One region of the Desulfovibrio subterraneus genome, then DNA from elsewhere that is predicted to be linked to it. Evidence: predicted binding sites of a transcription regulator. Region 1 holds the regulator's gene; the other holds the start of a gene.
What was found. Region 1 encodes sigma-54, which starts transcription at its own class of promoters, with help from an activator protein. Its sites were predicted from a motif close to CTGGCACGGNNNNTGCTT; they were not measured.
Positions count from the first base shown of each region.

Region 1 (7,861 bases):
CACACAGCTGCTTCTTTCCCGGGGAATAGTGCAGGTTTCCGATGTTCAGCACGGTAAAGGAAAAGCCGTTATCCAGAATACGGCGCGCATCACTGCAGTTGGCAACCAGAACAAGAGTATCCTGCATGTCGCCTGCATGCTTGCGTGCATACTCTGCCAGAGCATTCACATGAATGAAATCAGCATGAATACGCCCCGGTACGGCCAGAGAAGCAATCTGCTGCTGCAGATCGTCCGCTGCCATTTCGTCGTTGACGACGAGCAGGCGTTTTGCGCGGGTGTAGGGCAACCAGGTTTCGATGACTTGCCCGTGTATGAGCCTGTTGTCTATGCGAACCCACTGCATGCCGAGTTACCCGTTTTTGACTTTCCGGCGAAGAACCGCGCCCGCAACGACAATACCTTTGTCGCCCGAGGCTTTGGCTTCGTCCGCAAGAGTGTGCAGATCCATTTTTCGACAACCGAAAACCTTGAGCAGCATGGGCAGATTCACGCCCGTGACCACTTCTACGTTTCCGGCACTGAGAAGGGAAAGGCTCAGGTTGGTCGGCGTTCCGCCGAACATGTCGGTGAGAATGAGAACTCCCCTGCCCTTATCCACACGGGCGACCGTTTCTTTGAGTCTGGCAACCGTTTCGGCAACTTCTGAAGTCCCGTCCACGCTGACAGTGCCGCAGTCGTCCTGCGAACCAAGTATGACTTCCGCTGCACGCAGCAAGGCGGAACCGTAATCGGCGTGGGTTACTATCACCACGCCAACAGGAGCAACGTCTGTAATGGGTTCAGTCATTAGGGTACTATTCTCCACCGGCGGAAATATAAATCTGCGAAGAGTGCAATCTTTTGAAGCTAAACCAGCTCCATATGCCGGTGTTCAATAGATACAGCAAAATCAAAGTTTTTCAAAGCCTCAAATAGCGCCTCGGCTGCGGCGACCGATCTGTGCCTGCCGCCCGTGCATCCTATGGCGACCGTGGCGCGATAACGCCCTTCACCCTCCATCTGGGTGAGTGTGAAGTGCAGAAATTCGGTCAGCCTTTCCAGATACTCTTTCCCGACGCCTGCCCCGAGCACGTACTGCGAAATGGCCGGGTCCTTACCCGACAGCGGGCGCAGTTCAGGCTCGTGATACGGGTTGGGAAGAAAGCGCAGGTCAAACACCATGTCCGCTTCGGCAGGTGTGCCGTACTTGAAGCCGAAGGTCAGCAGATGCACGCGCATGCTGCGCCTGTTGCCTTCCAGAATGGTCCATTTCTGCTGGATGATGCGCCGGATGTCATGAATGGAATAGTCGGACGTGTCTATGACAAGGTCTGCCATTGCACGCACAGGCTCCAACAACCTGCGCTCCGTCTCCATAGCCTGTTCAAGCCCAAGGCCTCCGCTTTCGAGCGGATGGGGGCGGCGGGTTTCCTTGTAGCGCCGCACGATGACATCGGGCCGCGCTTCCATGAAAATGATCGCCGGGGCAAGCCCCTTTTCGCGCATGGCCTGCAGAATGGCATCAAAACCACTGTCGAACTCAATGTGACGCAGGTCCATGCCGAGCACCAGCCCGCGATACTTGGCGAGGCTCCGCTCATCAAGAATGGAAACCATCTGCAGCGCAAGCGTAACGGGAAGACCGTCGATGGTGTAATATCGAAGATCCTCGAACACTCTGAGCACGGTACTCTTGCCACCGCCGGATAAACCGGTGACCACAAGAATGGGAAATGAGGGAGCTACAGGAGAGTCCATGTTTGACAGGCTCTATCAGGCGTTGCCAAGCAACTGCCAGAGTTCTTCGGTACCGGAAGCGGTAAGGATGGCGCTTCTGAATTCCTTGTCCTTTAACAGACGGGATATCTGCGCCAGAATGCGCAGATGTACACCTGCAACCTGTTCGGGAGCAAGGACCAGAAAAAAGATGTTACAGAGCTTGAAGTCCAGAGCCTCGAAGTCTACGCCCTTTATGCTGCGGCCCGCAACAAGGATAATGCGGTCGAGAGAGTCCAGCTTGCCATGAGGAATGGCAATTCCGTCTCCGATGCCCGTGGTGCCGAGGCTTTCACGTTCTTTCAAAACAGACAGAACTCGTTCCCTATCCAGAGAAGGATAAACCTCAACAACACGCTCAACGAGCTCCGCCAGCACCTCTTCCTTGGTGCTGGCGGTAAGCTCGGGCAGAATCATTTCTTTATCCAGGTAATCACCCAGTTTCATTTTTCAGCGTCCTAGATGGTAGGATCGATGAGACCGAAGTCTCCGTTTTCGCGGCGGTAGATGACATTGACGCGCTCGGTTTCCGCGTTCAGAAACACAAGGAACTCGAAATTAAGCGAGTCAAGCTGCAGTGCAGCCTCGTCAATTCCCATCGGCTTGGGCGTGAAGTGGTCGGTCCCGACGATGGTGCGCTCGCGGCCGGCAGCAGTGTCCGCATAGCTGAACACGTCTTCGCGCAGAGCCAGTTCCGCACCTCTGCGATGGTCCTTGTTCTTTTCGGAATGCTTCTTCACCTGCGAAGCAAGCTTGTCGAACACAAGGTCAACAGTGGCGTACATGTCCTCGGACTTTTCATTGGCAGACAGATTCAGACCGTCCGCAACCAGCGTCACATCAATCTTGTGACGGTAGTTATCCACGCTCATTCCAACCTGCATTTCGGACTTGCCGTGTGCAGTCAGGAACTTGCCAAGCTTTTCAAAACGACGGCGGGCATACTTCTTGAGATGGTCGGAAGGCTCGAAGTTCTTGAATGTGAATGCGATGTTCATATATGCCTCCTTGGAGTGTTCAGGAGACTGCATGTGCAGTCATGCCTCTGGCGTCTGTGGTTTGCATCCTGACCGCCCATGGCGTTGCAGGAAGCCCCCCTCCGTTAAAAAGCGGACTTCCGCTTGGACGATGAGGGGATGTCCATAGCTGTACGATACTTCGCAACGGTTCTGCGGGCAATATTCAATTGTAATTTTTCTTTGAGAATTTCACCGATTCGCTCATCACTCAGGGGACGCTTGGAATTTTCCTCGCTGATCAGCTGCTTGATGAGCGCTTTGACGCTCTCCGAGCCCACAGAACTGCCATCATCCATGCCGATGGCACTGTTAAAGAAGAACTTGAGTTCAAAAATACCATGAGGGGTTGCCACGTACTTGCTGGTGGTAATTCGGCTCACCGTGGACTCGTGCATACCGATATCGTCTGCAATGTCCTTGAGAATCAGAGGCTTTAAAGCCGTGACACCCTCTTCAAAAAATCCGCGCTGATATTTTACGATACTCTCCATAACCTTGTAGAGTGTGCGCTGCCTCTGATGCAGGCTCTTTATGAGCCAGGACGCAGAACGCATTTTCTCCTGGAAGTAGTCCTTGTCAGGTCCGGAAACCTGAGGAAGGGTATCAATAATATCACTCAGCTGAAGACTGGGCAACCCGTCGTCGTTTAAAATGATGACAAATTCGCCGTCATACTTGTGCACGAACACGTCCGGAGCCACATAATGCGGTTCACTGGTGCCGAAACTGGCACCCGGCATGGGGTCCAGCGTCTGGATAAGCTCAAGATATTCCCTGAGGTCATCCATATTGATCCGGAACTTGCGGCACAGGGGCTTATAGCGGCGTTTCTCCAGATCTTCCAGATGATCACGTACCAATTCGACAAGCACGGGGTCACGATCGTAGCCAAGCACCTCTATCTGAACGAGCAGACATTCCTGAGGAGAACGGGCGGCCACACCGACAGGGTCGAAACGCTGAACCCTGTGCAGCATCTCTTCCACCTCTTCCACCTCGGCACCGGCCATTTCAGCCATTTCCTGCACTGAAGCATGCAGATAACCGTTGGAACCTATGTTGCCGATAATGATTTCGCCGATGCCCTGCTGGCGTTCGGTCACCCGGGAAAGGGTCAATTGCCAGAAGAGGTGGCCGTCAAGTGAAGGGCGTGAAGATAAGCGGGCTTCGAAGGAAGAACCTTCTTCAGGGATTTCGGTTTCGCGGGAGGCAACTTGTTTGGTGGTGCTTGAAAAATCGCCGAGATAGTCTTCCCAGTCGGCATTGGAGGCCAGTTCCTTGTCATATCCTTCCTGAGCCTCGGATCGAAGTTCAGCCTTTTCCGTAGCATCTGCCGGAACCAGCGATTCAGGGGATTCTTCAAGAAACGGATTCTCGAGCAGTTCCTGCTGAACAGTCTCCATGAGTTCAAGACGGGACAATTGCAGCAGTTTGATTGCCTGCTGCAATTGGGGAGTCATGACCAATTGCTGAGAGAGCTTTAGTTGCTGACGGAGTTCAAGTGCCATACGTGATGCTATCCGGAGAAGTTACCCCGCGCAGGAACCTGCGGCAGGTAAGATCGGTTTGCGTTATGAAAAGCCACCCCTATCAAGAAGCATTCCAAAATTTCTATATACGAGTCCTTTTTGCCATACAAGCAAGAACCATGCAACAAAGAAAAGCCCGAAAATCGGGCTTTTGCGGCATAGAAGAATCTCTTCTCGATATTTTTTAGAGAGTTGCCAGAGAAAAGCATCAACCTTACAAAGAGAAACCTTCTCCCAGATAGACGCGTCGCGCTTTGGGATCGTTAACAATCTGAGCCGGTGTTCCGTTGAGGATGATCTGCCCTTCGAAGACAAGGTACGCCCTGTCGCAGATATTGAGTGTTTCCCTGACGTTGTGGTCAGAAATGAGTACGCCGATACCCCTGTCGCTCAGGCCGCGGATAATGGCCTGAATATCATCCACTGCCAGCGGATCGATGCCGGCAAAGGGCTCATCAAGCAGGATAAAGCGGGGCTTGCGGATGAGGGCGCGGGCAATTTCGAGACGGCGGCGTTCACCACCGGAAAGGTGCATGGCCATGGAATCGGCAATATGCGTGATGCGAAATTCTTCGAGCAAGGTGTCGGCACGCTTGTTCTGCTGAGCCTTGGACATGTCCGTGTGCTCAAGAATGAGTTCGAGATTCTGGCGCACGGTCAGCTTGCGGAACACCGAGCTTTCCTGGGGAAGGTAGCTCAATCCCACGCGGGCGCGCTCGTGGAGCGGCCAGTCGGTGATCTCGCTGCCGTCATACTTCACGATGCCGCTTGTGGGCTTCACCATGCCGATCAGCATGTAGAAGGTTGTGGTCTTGCCGGCACCGTTGGGCCCGAGAAGTCCCACCACTTCCCCCTGCTTCATACTCAGGGAAATGCCGCGCACTACCTCTCGTTTTCCATACACCTTATGCAGTGTCTCTGCTTCAAGAAACGACATGCTGCCTACTTCTTGGTGCGCTTGGGAGCGGAGAAAAGAGCCTCTACGGGAAGAGCGGAAGAGCCGATCACTTCGCTCTTGTTTTCCTTCACGTAGAAATTGATGATATCACCCTGAATGCTGTTGGGGCCGTCCGTGAGAACCGGAGAACCTTCCATGACCAGAATGCCGGTGCCAAGATTATATGTGGCTTTCTGGCAGTTGCCGGTCTTGCCGTCGGTCATTTTCACGCGCACATCGCCCTCGGCGATGATCTTGTCGATCTGGCCGGGGTCCATGGCGGAATCATCTTCACTCTTTGTTTTTGCCTTGGCGTCGTCTGCCGTAAGCAGAATGACAATTTTCTTGGACCAGAGCTGGGCATCGGGGTGTGTCACATGCACATTCCCCTCAAAAGTAACTTTCTGCCCTGTTGCATCATAAGATAGCTTGTCGGAGGTAACCTTGATGGGAACCATTTCGCCTTCCTGCGCGGTATGCACCACTCCGGCGAAAAGCATTACGAGGCAAAAGGCCATAAGCCAGCGGCTAATGCGAAGCATCCTTGATTTCTCCTTCCGCTAAATCATCCAGGCGTTGACGGACCAGCATTTCGACTGAAACGTCCTTTTCCGCCCGAACGAGGTTTTCGTTAAGATACCAGGTCACGTTGGTTGCGTTGCCAAACAGATCCGGACCGTCAAAATGGGCAACTCCGGGCATGTTAAGAGTGTGACTGGTGCCGTTGTAGATAATCAGGTTGGTACGTATGTAGCCGCCATCGCGTTCAATTTCAACATTTTCCCACAACCGGGCAACTCTGGCCTGCTGATTGACCACTCCGCGTGCGGAACGCACCACCAGTTCCTGTTTGTCCGGCTTCAGAATATAGGTAATCACGGGGTCGGAAACCTGGACCACGCCTTCCTTCTGATCGTACCATGCTCCCTTGGCTTTGAGGCGCCACAGCTCTTCGCCGTGCTCACCCTGCTGAAGCTCTATGCCTTTCAGCGTCAGGTCCACCACGTTTTCCGGGCCGTGCTGTTCCTTTTGCACAACCTGACGGATTTCGTTCACCGCCTTGTCGGTCGCAAAATTTATGACAACCGCCCCGGCAACGCCGATAAGTACCGCACCTATCAAAAAATAGCGCTTGCGCATTCTATACGTTCCAGCGGCTCATGGCCTGTTCAAGCTTGCCCTGCGCCTTGAGAATAAAACGGATAACCTCGCGCACCGCCCCTTCCCCGCCACGCGCCTGCGTCACGAGTAGAGCGATATCCTTGGTTTCCGGCTGCGCATTGGCCACGGCCACGGGCAACCCTACGGCACGCATGGGGCCAAGGTCTACCCAGTCGTCGCCGACGTAGGCCATGTGCTCAAAGGATACGCCGTATTTGGACCGGATAATCTCAAGGCACTCCATCTTGTCGAGGAAGCCTGCAAAATAATCATCAATACCCAGAGAGGCAATGCGGGACTTCACGGCCTCGGAATCCAGACCGGTAATGACGGCCACGGGAATGCCCGCCTTCTGCACAACCTTGATGCCAAGGCCATCCTGCACATTGAACCTTTTGGAGACGTTGCCCTCGGAATCGTAGTACAGGCCGCCGTCAGTGAGCACGCCGTCGCAATCCAGCACGATCACCTTGATATCTTTGGCTACCTGCTCAGCATGCATAATCTATGTTCCATATGGTGGAGAGGTCTTTGAGTAGCGGAGCAAGCTTTTCCAGCGGCCAGCTGTTGGGGCCGTCGCAAAGAGCCTTGTCCGGATCGGGGTGGCATTCGAGGAATACACCATTTACCCCTGCGGCAACGGCAGCGCGGGCCAGCTTGGGAACGTACTGCCTGTCTCCGCCCGAGCAACCGCCCTGCCCGCCCGGCAGCTGAACCGAATGGGTGGCGTCAAAAACAACGGGGACACCGAACGACTGCATGATGGGGAGGGAGCGGAAATCGACAACAAGATTATTATACCCGAACGAGGCTCCCCGTTCTGTCAGCAGGATACAACGGTTGCCCGTGGAGAAAAGCTTGTCCAGTGCGGGCTTCATGTCCCATGGGGCCACGAACTGCCCTTTCTTTACGTTGATTATGCGGCCGGTCTGCGCTGCTGCAAGAAGCAGGCTTGTCTGACGGCAGAGAAAGGCGGGAATCTGCAGAATATCAGCCACTTCAGCAACAGGAGCCGCCTGTTCCGGTTCATGTATGTCGGTTACGACCGGCAGACCTGTTTCTTCCTTGATACGGGCGAGCCACTCAAGCCCCTTGGAAATGCCGGGCCCTCTGAAACTGCTCAGGGAGGTTCTGTTCGCCTTGTCATAAGAGCTTTTGAAAACGGCGGTCAGGCCGCAGGCTGAAGCAGCTTCCTTCACCGCATGGGCGGTTTCCAGAGCCAGTTCGAAGCTTTCAAGTGCGCAGGGGCCTGCGAACACAAAGGGGCCGGAAACGAACGAATCGTACAATGGCTTAGCTAACTGTGCGTACATGCTGAAATTACTATCCTGTTTAGCGTCAAGATCACAAGATCAAATACCTACCGCAATCATGCCTTGAAAGAAAGCACAAAATCGGGGGCACACAAGTGTGAGCCCCCGATCGAACCTCTTAGGAATAGGCAGGAATGTCCACCG
Region 1 is NZ_BLVO01000013.1:926,469-934,329, reverse strand. It holds gene HUV30_RS11035 (PTS sugar transporter subunit IIB) at 1-346, opposite strand, end outside; gene HUV30_RS11030 (PTS sugar transporter subunit IIA) at 353-790, opposite strand; gene rapZ (RNase adapter RapZ) at 850-1,740, opposite strand; gene HUV30_RS11020 (PTS sugar transporter subunit IIA) at 1,756-2,205, opposite strand; gene hpf (ribosome hibernation-promoting factor, HPF/YfiA family) at 2,217-2,756, opposite strand; gene rpoN (RNA polymerase factor sigma-54) at 2,861-4,285, opposite strand; gene lptB (LPS export ABC transporter ATP-binding protein) at 4,521-5,243, opposite strand; gene HUV30_RS11000 (LptA/OstA family protein) at 5,249-5,785, opposite strand; gene lptC (LPS export ABC transporter periplasmic protein LptC) at 5,772-6,383, opposite strand; gene HUV30_RS10990 (KdsC family phosphatase) at 6,385-6,906, opposite strand; gene kdsA (3-deoxy-8-phosphooctulonate synthase) at 6,896-7,717, opposite strand.

Region 2 (7,861 bases), on a different contig from region 1:
CGCAAAAACGACATTTCCCACGAGGGAGAAAGCTGGCGTTCGGTTCCGGCCGGAAGCGCCTTGTAGTTTTCGCCCATTTCCTCCCGCAGGCCGGCTGTGTGACCGGCGAGCAGAAGCGGATGCGGCATGCGCAAAAACCACGGAAGCATGCGGTCAACCAGCCGCATTCCCCCGGAACTCAGCTCGACGGAGCCGGGGCGAAACAGCACCTCGTCGCTGATGGACAGTATCTGGACGAACTGGTTTTCCTGAAAATTCAAATCGCCGCGCTGATCGTCCCAGAGCATGTCCTTGAGCGGCTCAAGCGAATCCGTATCAAAATCCATTACCCCGGGTTCGACAATCCGGGCCTGATTGTTCACGGTAGCCGGATTGAAACTGCCCAGCCCTTCACCAAACTGGCCGGAAATGGACTGAAGCACGGTGAGTTTACGGCGTTCATCAATAACGGCCATACTCACCAGCAGCACGAAGAACGTCAGCATGAGTGTCATCATGTCCGAAAAGGTGACGAGCCATGCAGGCCCGCTTTCTCCGGCCTTCTTTTTCTTCCGTCTGGCCATGTCCGTTTCCGCCTTTTACCGCCCCTCGGGCGGGCCATGCCCGGCTGCGGGCAGGCTAATCACCGCTCTTGCGTTCCTTGGGGGGCTGGAAGCTCGAAAGCTTTTCCTGAATAATACGCGGGTTTTCCCCTTTGGAGATGGCGAGAATACCCTCCATCTGCATTTCCTTGATCAGGATCTCTTCCTTGCTGCGCGTCTTGAGCTTTCCCGCCATGGGGTTGAACACAAGGTTGGCAAGAACAGCGCCATAAAATGTGGTTATGAGCGCAACCGCCATGGCAGGACCGATGGAACTGGGGTCACTCATGGTCTGCAGCATCTGCACAAGACCGATAACCGTACCGATCATACCGAGCGAGGGGGCGTATTCACCAAGGGCCTTCACGATATCCTGCCCGCTCTCATGGCGGCCTTCGATATTGGAAATTTCTGTTTCCATGATTTCCTGAATGGCCTGCGGCTCAAGGCCGTCAACCGTAAGCTGCAACCCCTTGCGCAGATAGGCGTCGTCAATTTCCTTGATGATGGGTTCAAGAGAGAGAATGCCTTCGCGGCGGGCGCGGTTGGCGTAGTCCATGAACTGTTCGATGATGGTGGTGGGACTTTGAGCCTTGGCGAACAGGGTCTTTTTAATGACGCCGAACACGGCAATCACCTTGCCGAGCGGATAGTTCACCAGAAGCGCGCCGATGGTACCACCGAACACGATGAGGAATGACGGAATGTCGATGAAGATCAGCAGGCTGCTGCCCGCCATGATGGCGGACACCACAAGCCCGAAAGATATGACTATGCCCAGTATGGTTGCCAAATCCATGACAGTCTCTCTTCTCCCCGCTCATGCGGATCAGGCAGGACGTTCTCCGAAAATATCGGTACCCACGCGAACCAGTGTTGCTCCTTCCGCAATGGCTTGCTCAAAATCCTGGGACATACCCATGGAAAGGTGGGGCAAAGCCATGCCGAGGTGCCGCTCGACCTGTTCCTTAAGCTCCCGCAAGTGCGCGAAATACGGGGATGCCAGCTCGCCTATGCAATGAAAGGGCGGCATGCACATAAGCCCTCGCAGCCGCAGTTGCGGCAACTTGATAACATCCTCGGCAAAGGAAAAAAGGTCTTCAATGGCAACGCCGGATTTCTGCGGCTCTCTGCCAATGTTCACCTGAATGAGGATGTCTTGCACACTTAGGTCGCCACCGGTGCTTGTAACCGGCAGCATTGCCATACGATTTTGCAGATTCTGTGCCAACTTAATATTATCTACGCCGTGAATGAGGGCAAAACGCCCCACCACATCCCTGGCCTTCTTGCTCTGCAGGTGGCCAATGAAATGCCACTCAAGGCCCAGATGCGACAGGCATTCCTGCTTGGAGAGTGCTTCCTGCACATAACTTTCGCCAAAGACAACCTGCCCTTCTCCGGCAACAACCTCAACAGATTCGGCAGGATGCGTCTTGGAAACAGCCACCAGCGAAACGGAACCGGGCTGCCTGCCCGCCTTTCGCGCTGCCAGCTCTATACGTTCCCGCACCTCATGATAGCGCGCCGCGAGCGCGCCGGATTCCTGTTCAGACATCATATCAAACCCGACCATTGCGGCATCGCATATTCGCGGCGCCGCACAGTTTCATCCGTTCAACCGTGCCGCAATACCGGAACACGTCCGGATGCATTGACGGCATAACAAAAATGGCGGCCGGAGCCGCCATCTGTGCCTGTGCTACGAAGACATCCCCAGCATACGCAGGAAGCCGATATCCTCGGTCCAGCCTTCGCGGATTTTCACCCACAGCTCGAGATGCACCTTTTTGCCTGTCATCTCCTGAAGTTCCTTGCGGGCGGCGGTGCCCACGCTTTTCAGGGTAAGGCCACCCTTGCCGATGACCATGGCCTTGTGGGTCTTGCGGGCGACATAAATGATGGCGTTCACGATGATCCGGTCGCCGGTGTCTTCCCATTTCTCAATCTCCACAGCGGTATAATACGGCAATTCCTGACGCAGGTCGAGGAAGAGCTTTTCGCGTACCACTTCTGCGGCCATGAAACGCATGGGCATGGTAGAGAGCTGGTCGGCGGGATAGAGAGCGGGGCTGACAGGCAGTCTGGCTTTGATGTGATCCAGAATCTTGGTCAGGCCGTCCGCATTCTTTGCGGAAACGGGGAAAACTTCGGCATTGGGCCACAGCTTGCTGAGGCGCTCAAGAAAAGGCAGCATCTTCGACTTGTCGCGGAAGAGGTCCACCTTGTTAACAGCCACGACAACGGGGCGGGTCTCGTTCAGAATCGCCTCGCTCAACGGCTCGATGTCATTTTCAAAAAATTCCGGCTTGCGGATGTACAGGTCGGAGTCAAGCACCACCATGATCACGTCTGCACCGCTCATGGCCTGCCATGCGGTCTGCAGCAGAATCTTGTTCATTTTGCCGCGCAACTGGTGGATGCCGGGGGTATCCATGAAGATAATCTGCGCATCAGGGCGGGAAAGAATGCCGCTGATCTGGTGGCGGGTCGTCTGCGGCTTGGGGGTGACAATGGCCACCTTCTGCCCCAGAAAGGCGTTCAGCATAGTGGACTTGCCGGCGTTCGGCGGTCCCATCATGGCCACCCACCCGCAACGGTGTTCTGTTTCATTCATCGTATATGGTCTCCTGATCAGGTATACGCATCGGTATGTATGTTTTATCGGCCCCTGCTGCATGCGCCCGCCGGTATCTGCAGGCAGGATCATGTACAAGGTTGCCCGGATGCCGCCGGAATGATCGCGTGAGGAACAATGGCGTCTGGCTGCACGGGGTCGATTTCGGAACAGGCATGTTTCACATGACATAGCGGAAAGTCAAGCCTGCCGCTATCATTATATACGGAATCGGAAATGTGGGAAGGGAGTAAACCGCAAAATAATGAGGCACCACGCCAGTTGCGGCAGGTGCCGGTACAAAACAGGTGCTTCAGGCAAAAACAAAGGCCGGAAACGCGATATCGCATTTCCGGCCTGTCGTATCAGGAGGAAAAACTAACCCTGCTTGCTCACGAACTGGCTGTGGGAAGGCATTATGCGCGCCCCCTGCCTGTAGCCCTGAAGCCGGGCGGAGTGTTTTTTCGTTTTCTGAAGCTCGCTCTTGAGGGAGGCATGGAGCTTTCGTGCTTCTTCCGTGAGCAGCCCCTGCAGAGTCTGCAGCTTGAGCAGCTTGCACTGCAGGGCATCGAGCGCCACGCCTTCACGCTTGTCCCACGCCATGGTGATAAGGTTACCCCGGCGAGTTGCATTCTCATCGGCGGAGTCCACATCTCCCACGGCAAGAGCCTGAAGCTCCTGTTCCCCGAGAAACAGTGCCTGATCAAGCAATGTAAGGCTATCGGCCATAACTTACCCCTTGTTCACCTTGCGGATATCTTCGCGCAGCAACTGGATGACATTCTTCCAGCGATCAACGGCGGGAAGGAATTCGTATTCCAGCAAATCTGCAAGCAGAATCCAGTCTTCGTTTTCCATGACTTCAGTCATTTCACCGAACAGATCGGAAATTTCTTCCACACCGTCATTGAAGGCGGGGTGGTCCTTGAGGGTGAACTCGCTGCGCAGCACGCCGATCATGCCCAGGAAGTCACGCACGACCTGCAGAAGGTCCTGGTACATTTCCAGTGCTTCGGTATCGTCTGCCTGACGGAACAGTTCGGCAACGTGCTTTGCGCCGTCGCCCATGATCTGCACCACCTTGTAGAGTTCGCGGGTGATGCTCATGGCCATTTCGCCCACGGGTACGCTCTTGATCTCTACCGAAGTAATTTCGCTGGCTTCAATATCTTCGGCCTGATGCGGATAAATTTCGGAGAAGGGCTCGTTGTTCACCAGAACGTCGGTGACGATACGATTGTCCAGTGAGCCTTCTTCCATCACTTTCACCAGAATCTGTTCAAGGTTGGCAAAGGTGCCGACCTGAATATCAGTGTGCTGTCCATCGATAACAATCATTGTTCCCTCCTGTATACGGGGCCCCCCTGGGGCCATAATTTTCCGGTACGCCATTCTTAATACAAAAATTGTGCCAGCGCAGACAAACGCAAAAAGCACGGCAACCGCCGTGCATTCTGGTCAATACGCCGGAAACGGACATGCCCGGGCAGTCTCCGGAATCATGCCCCCAAATCTTGCTCCCCTGAACCTTGTTCCCCTGAATCCTGCTGCGAAAAAAGGCTGTCATGCCATGTGGCAACCAGCACCTTGTACTGCTCCGCCAGCACCAGCACGGTTGCAAGGTCGCTGCCCGCCTCCTGCGATTCGCACATCCACAAATAACCGAGCACATTCAGCAATCTGCTGTTGTCCCACAGGGTTTGCAGCCGCTGCCATGTACCCAGAAAACGCTGTTTGGTAGTTTCCGTCGCCCGCACGGCGAGCACCCTGCCCTGCTCCGCAAGCAGGTGCAGAAGCTGGACGGAAGCGGCAAGTTCGGCAACAGCCGTTGCGCGCAGTTCTGGCGAAAGAGATTCACTTTCCGCCAGCCCGATAACGGAACGGATGCCTACAGCGGCAAGCTGTGCCGCCGGTTCACGGTCAAGAAATTGACGATAGAAATACCGCTGCTGCCGCACCCAGCGGGTGCGGTCGGTATCCTCGTGACCGGAAAGAGACACAAGGTCCATGAAGCCCCCGTCATCCCTGCACGATCGCCACACGCGCGCCCCGCAGCCGGATTGCCCCTGCCCTGTTCCGAGTTCCGCAGGAACAGCCCATGCGCCGCTGTGCAGCCAATGGCGGGCAAGCGCACACACAGTTTCGGCCGTAATACGCCCGCGGCAGGCAAGCTCGTTGGGGCAGGGTTTGCCGAAGGGGCAGGGATGGCAGTCCATATCCGGCTCCAGCGTGCAGCTGCCCTCGGCATACGGGCCGGTGTCCCACGGCTGGGCCGTTGCCAGAAATACCGCCAGAACAGGCACGCCAAGACCGGCGGCAAGGTGCATGGTGCCTGTGTCGTTGGTAATGAGCAGACGCATGCGGGTGAGCAGTGCGGCCAGCACGGGCAGCGTGGTGCGGCCTATGAAATTTGCATGGGGTGCAGATGCCATCTGCGCATAGCGTCCGGCAAGATGTGCTTCGTTCCCTGCACCGAGCAACACGGGCAGAAGCCTTTCTTCGCGCCACAGCCTGTCGCCGAGTTCGGCAAAATGCTTCAGCGGCCAGCGCCTGCGATCTTCGCTTGCGCCCAGCTGGAAGGCCACATAGCCCCTGACGTCCTCGCTGGAAGCCGCTTCGCACAGCAAGGCATCGGCTTCTGCCAGACTGTCCGCTTCCGGCGCTCGCAGCTCGTACCGGCGTTCGCCATCGCCCAGACCGGCCGCCATGAGATACAGGTCCACCAGATTAAAGGGGCTGCAGCCTCGCAGGCGTGTGGATGCCTGCAAAAAGGTGCTCCACGGATCGCTGTTCACGCTGAAGCCGAAGGAATCCAACCCGAATCCGCGCAGACCCGCGCCATGTGCAGCCGCCGCGTCGCCGGACACATCCTGACCGGATGCACATTCGGACGGAACCTGACCGCTGCTGCGCGAGGCAAGGTGTGATGCCAGCAGTCGAACGCTGGTCGTGGCCGTCAGGTTCAGCACCACATCCGGCGCAAAGGAACGGGCCGGACCTTCACCCCACAGCCACAGGCTGCCCAGCGCATCGCGCCAGTTTCTGTCCAGCGCGGCCAGCAGGCCGCCGCCCGACAGGGGGTACACCGCGTCCACGTCCCTGAGCAGGGCCGTGGCTCCGGCAAAATTGTCCAGACACACCAGCCCCACACGACGCCCCGCCCGCGCATAACCGGATATGACCGGCTGGGTCTGCAGCAGATCGCCAAAACGGGTAAGATTGCAGATAAGCGTATTCATGGGCTTCCTGTACCGATGTTTCCGGACAGCCGCAGGACAATGCGCCCCGGGCGGATGTTCACCGTATCATGACAGGAACAATGGCAAATTATATCCCCGCGCGCAACGCCTCATGAACAAGGAACAGCGTGAACCGATCAGGGTTCAAGGTCCAGCACATCCTTTTCGTAGCCGATGACGGCAAGGGTTTCGCCGCGCTGCAAGGGCTTGTCCGCAGGAGGTACGAACGTATAGTCCTTCTCGCCGGGCTTGTGCATGGCCACAACCATGATGCCCTTGCCGGTGAGGTGCAGATCCATGAGGGTTTTGCCTTCCCACTTGTCCACCTCAAGCTCCTGCAGCACCACGCCGCCGCCAAGCTGCAGCAGATCCAGCAGGCCGGGGTTGGATATGCGGTGCGCCAGCGTAAGCGCCGCATCCTGCTCGGGCTGCACAATGGTCTCCACCCCGAGGCGGGAAAGAATCTTCTTGTGCTCCGGAGTAATGGCCTTCACAGCAAGGCGCTTCACGCCCATTTCCAGCAGGTTGAACACGATGAGGATGGAGGCCTCCATGCTGGAGCCCACACTGACCACCACCATGTCCAGATCCTGAAACCGCAGCTGGTGCAGCACGGTGCTGTCCTTGGCATCGGCTATATATACATGGTCGAGAACACCCTGCGCCTGACGGATACGGCTTTCGCCCGCATCAACACCCACAACGGAGTGTCCCTTCTCCACCAGCGCCTTGGCCAGCGGCAGACCGAATTTACCAAGCCCGATAATTCCGACTTCCAGCTTCTTTTTCATAATCCTCATCCTGAATGGAAATCTCTTCGCGTCCTGCGACACACCGGTACAGACAATGCCGCAGTCGCCATCTTACTCCGGGCAGGCCATAAAGGCCAACCCCGTACGCCAGCTGCATTATCCTATGGGAACATCGCTTTCCGGCCAGCGGTATCTGGTCTCGGACTGCATCTGCTGCAGAGTTGTCAGCAGCCATATGGGACCGATGCGGCCCATAAACATGAGCAGAGTCAGGCACAACTTGCCCGTTACGGAAAGTGTGGGCGTAATGCCGGTAGAAAGCCCCACGGTCGCGAACGCGGAAACAGTCTCGAACAGGTAATCCATGAGCTGCCCGCGCACCATGCGGTGAGGCACATCGCCGCCCTCGGTCACGGAAAGCAGCAGCGTGGCAAACAGCACGCTGGCAATGGCCGTGATGAGCAGGGCAAAAGTCTTGTTCATGTTCTGCGAACCCACGGCACGCCCTGCAACCACAACCTGAGCCCGCCCACGGAACTGCGCGCCCATGAACGACCACAGAATGCGCAGGGCGGTGGTTTTGATACCACCGGCGCAGGAACCGGGCGAACCGCCCACGAACATGAGAAAAATCATGATCATGAGCGAGACATTGGTCATGTTGCCTATATC
Region 2 is NZ_BLVO01000012.1:17,388-25,248, reverse strand. It holds gene HUV30_RS04135 (OmpA/MotB family protein) at 1-563, opposite strand, end outside; gene HUV30_RS04130 (motility protein A) at 619-1,380, opposite strand; gene HUV30_RS04125 (YggS family pyridoxal phosphate-dependent enzyme) at 1,411-2,142, opposite strand; gene era (GTPase Era) at 2,284-3,198, opposite strand; gene HUV30_RS04115 (hypothetical protein) at 3,577-3,927, opposite strand; gene HUV30_RS04110 (DUF8043 domain-containing protein) at 3,931-4,536, opposite strand; gene HUV30_RS04105 (glycosyltransferase family 9 protein) at 4,698-6,437, opposite strand; gene HUV30_RS04100 (potassium channel family protein) at 6,575-7,228, opposite strand; gene HUV30_RS04095 (TrkH family potassium uptake protein) at 7,346-7,861, opposite strand, start outside.
Region 2: HUV30_RS04110 (DUF8043 domain-containing protein) is a predicted target of sigma-54. The motif match lies at 4,596-4,613, and genes of this name have one in related genera.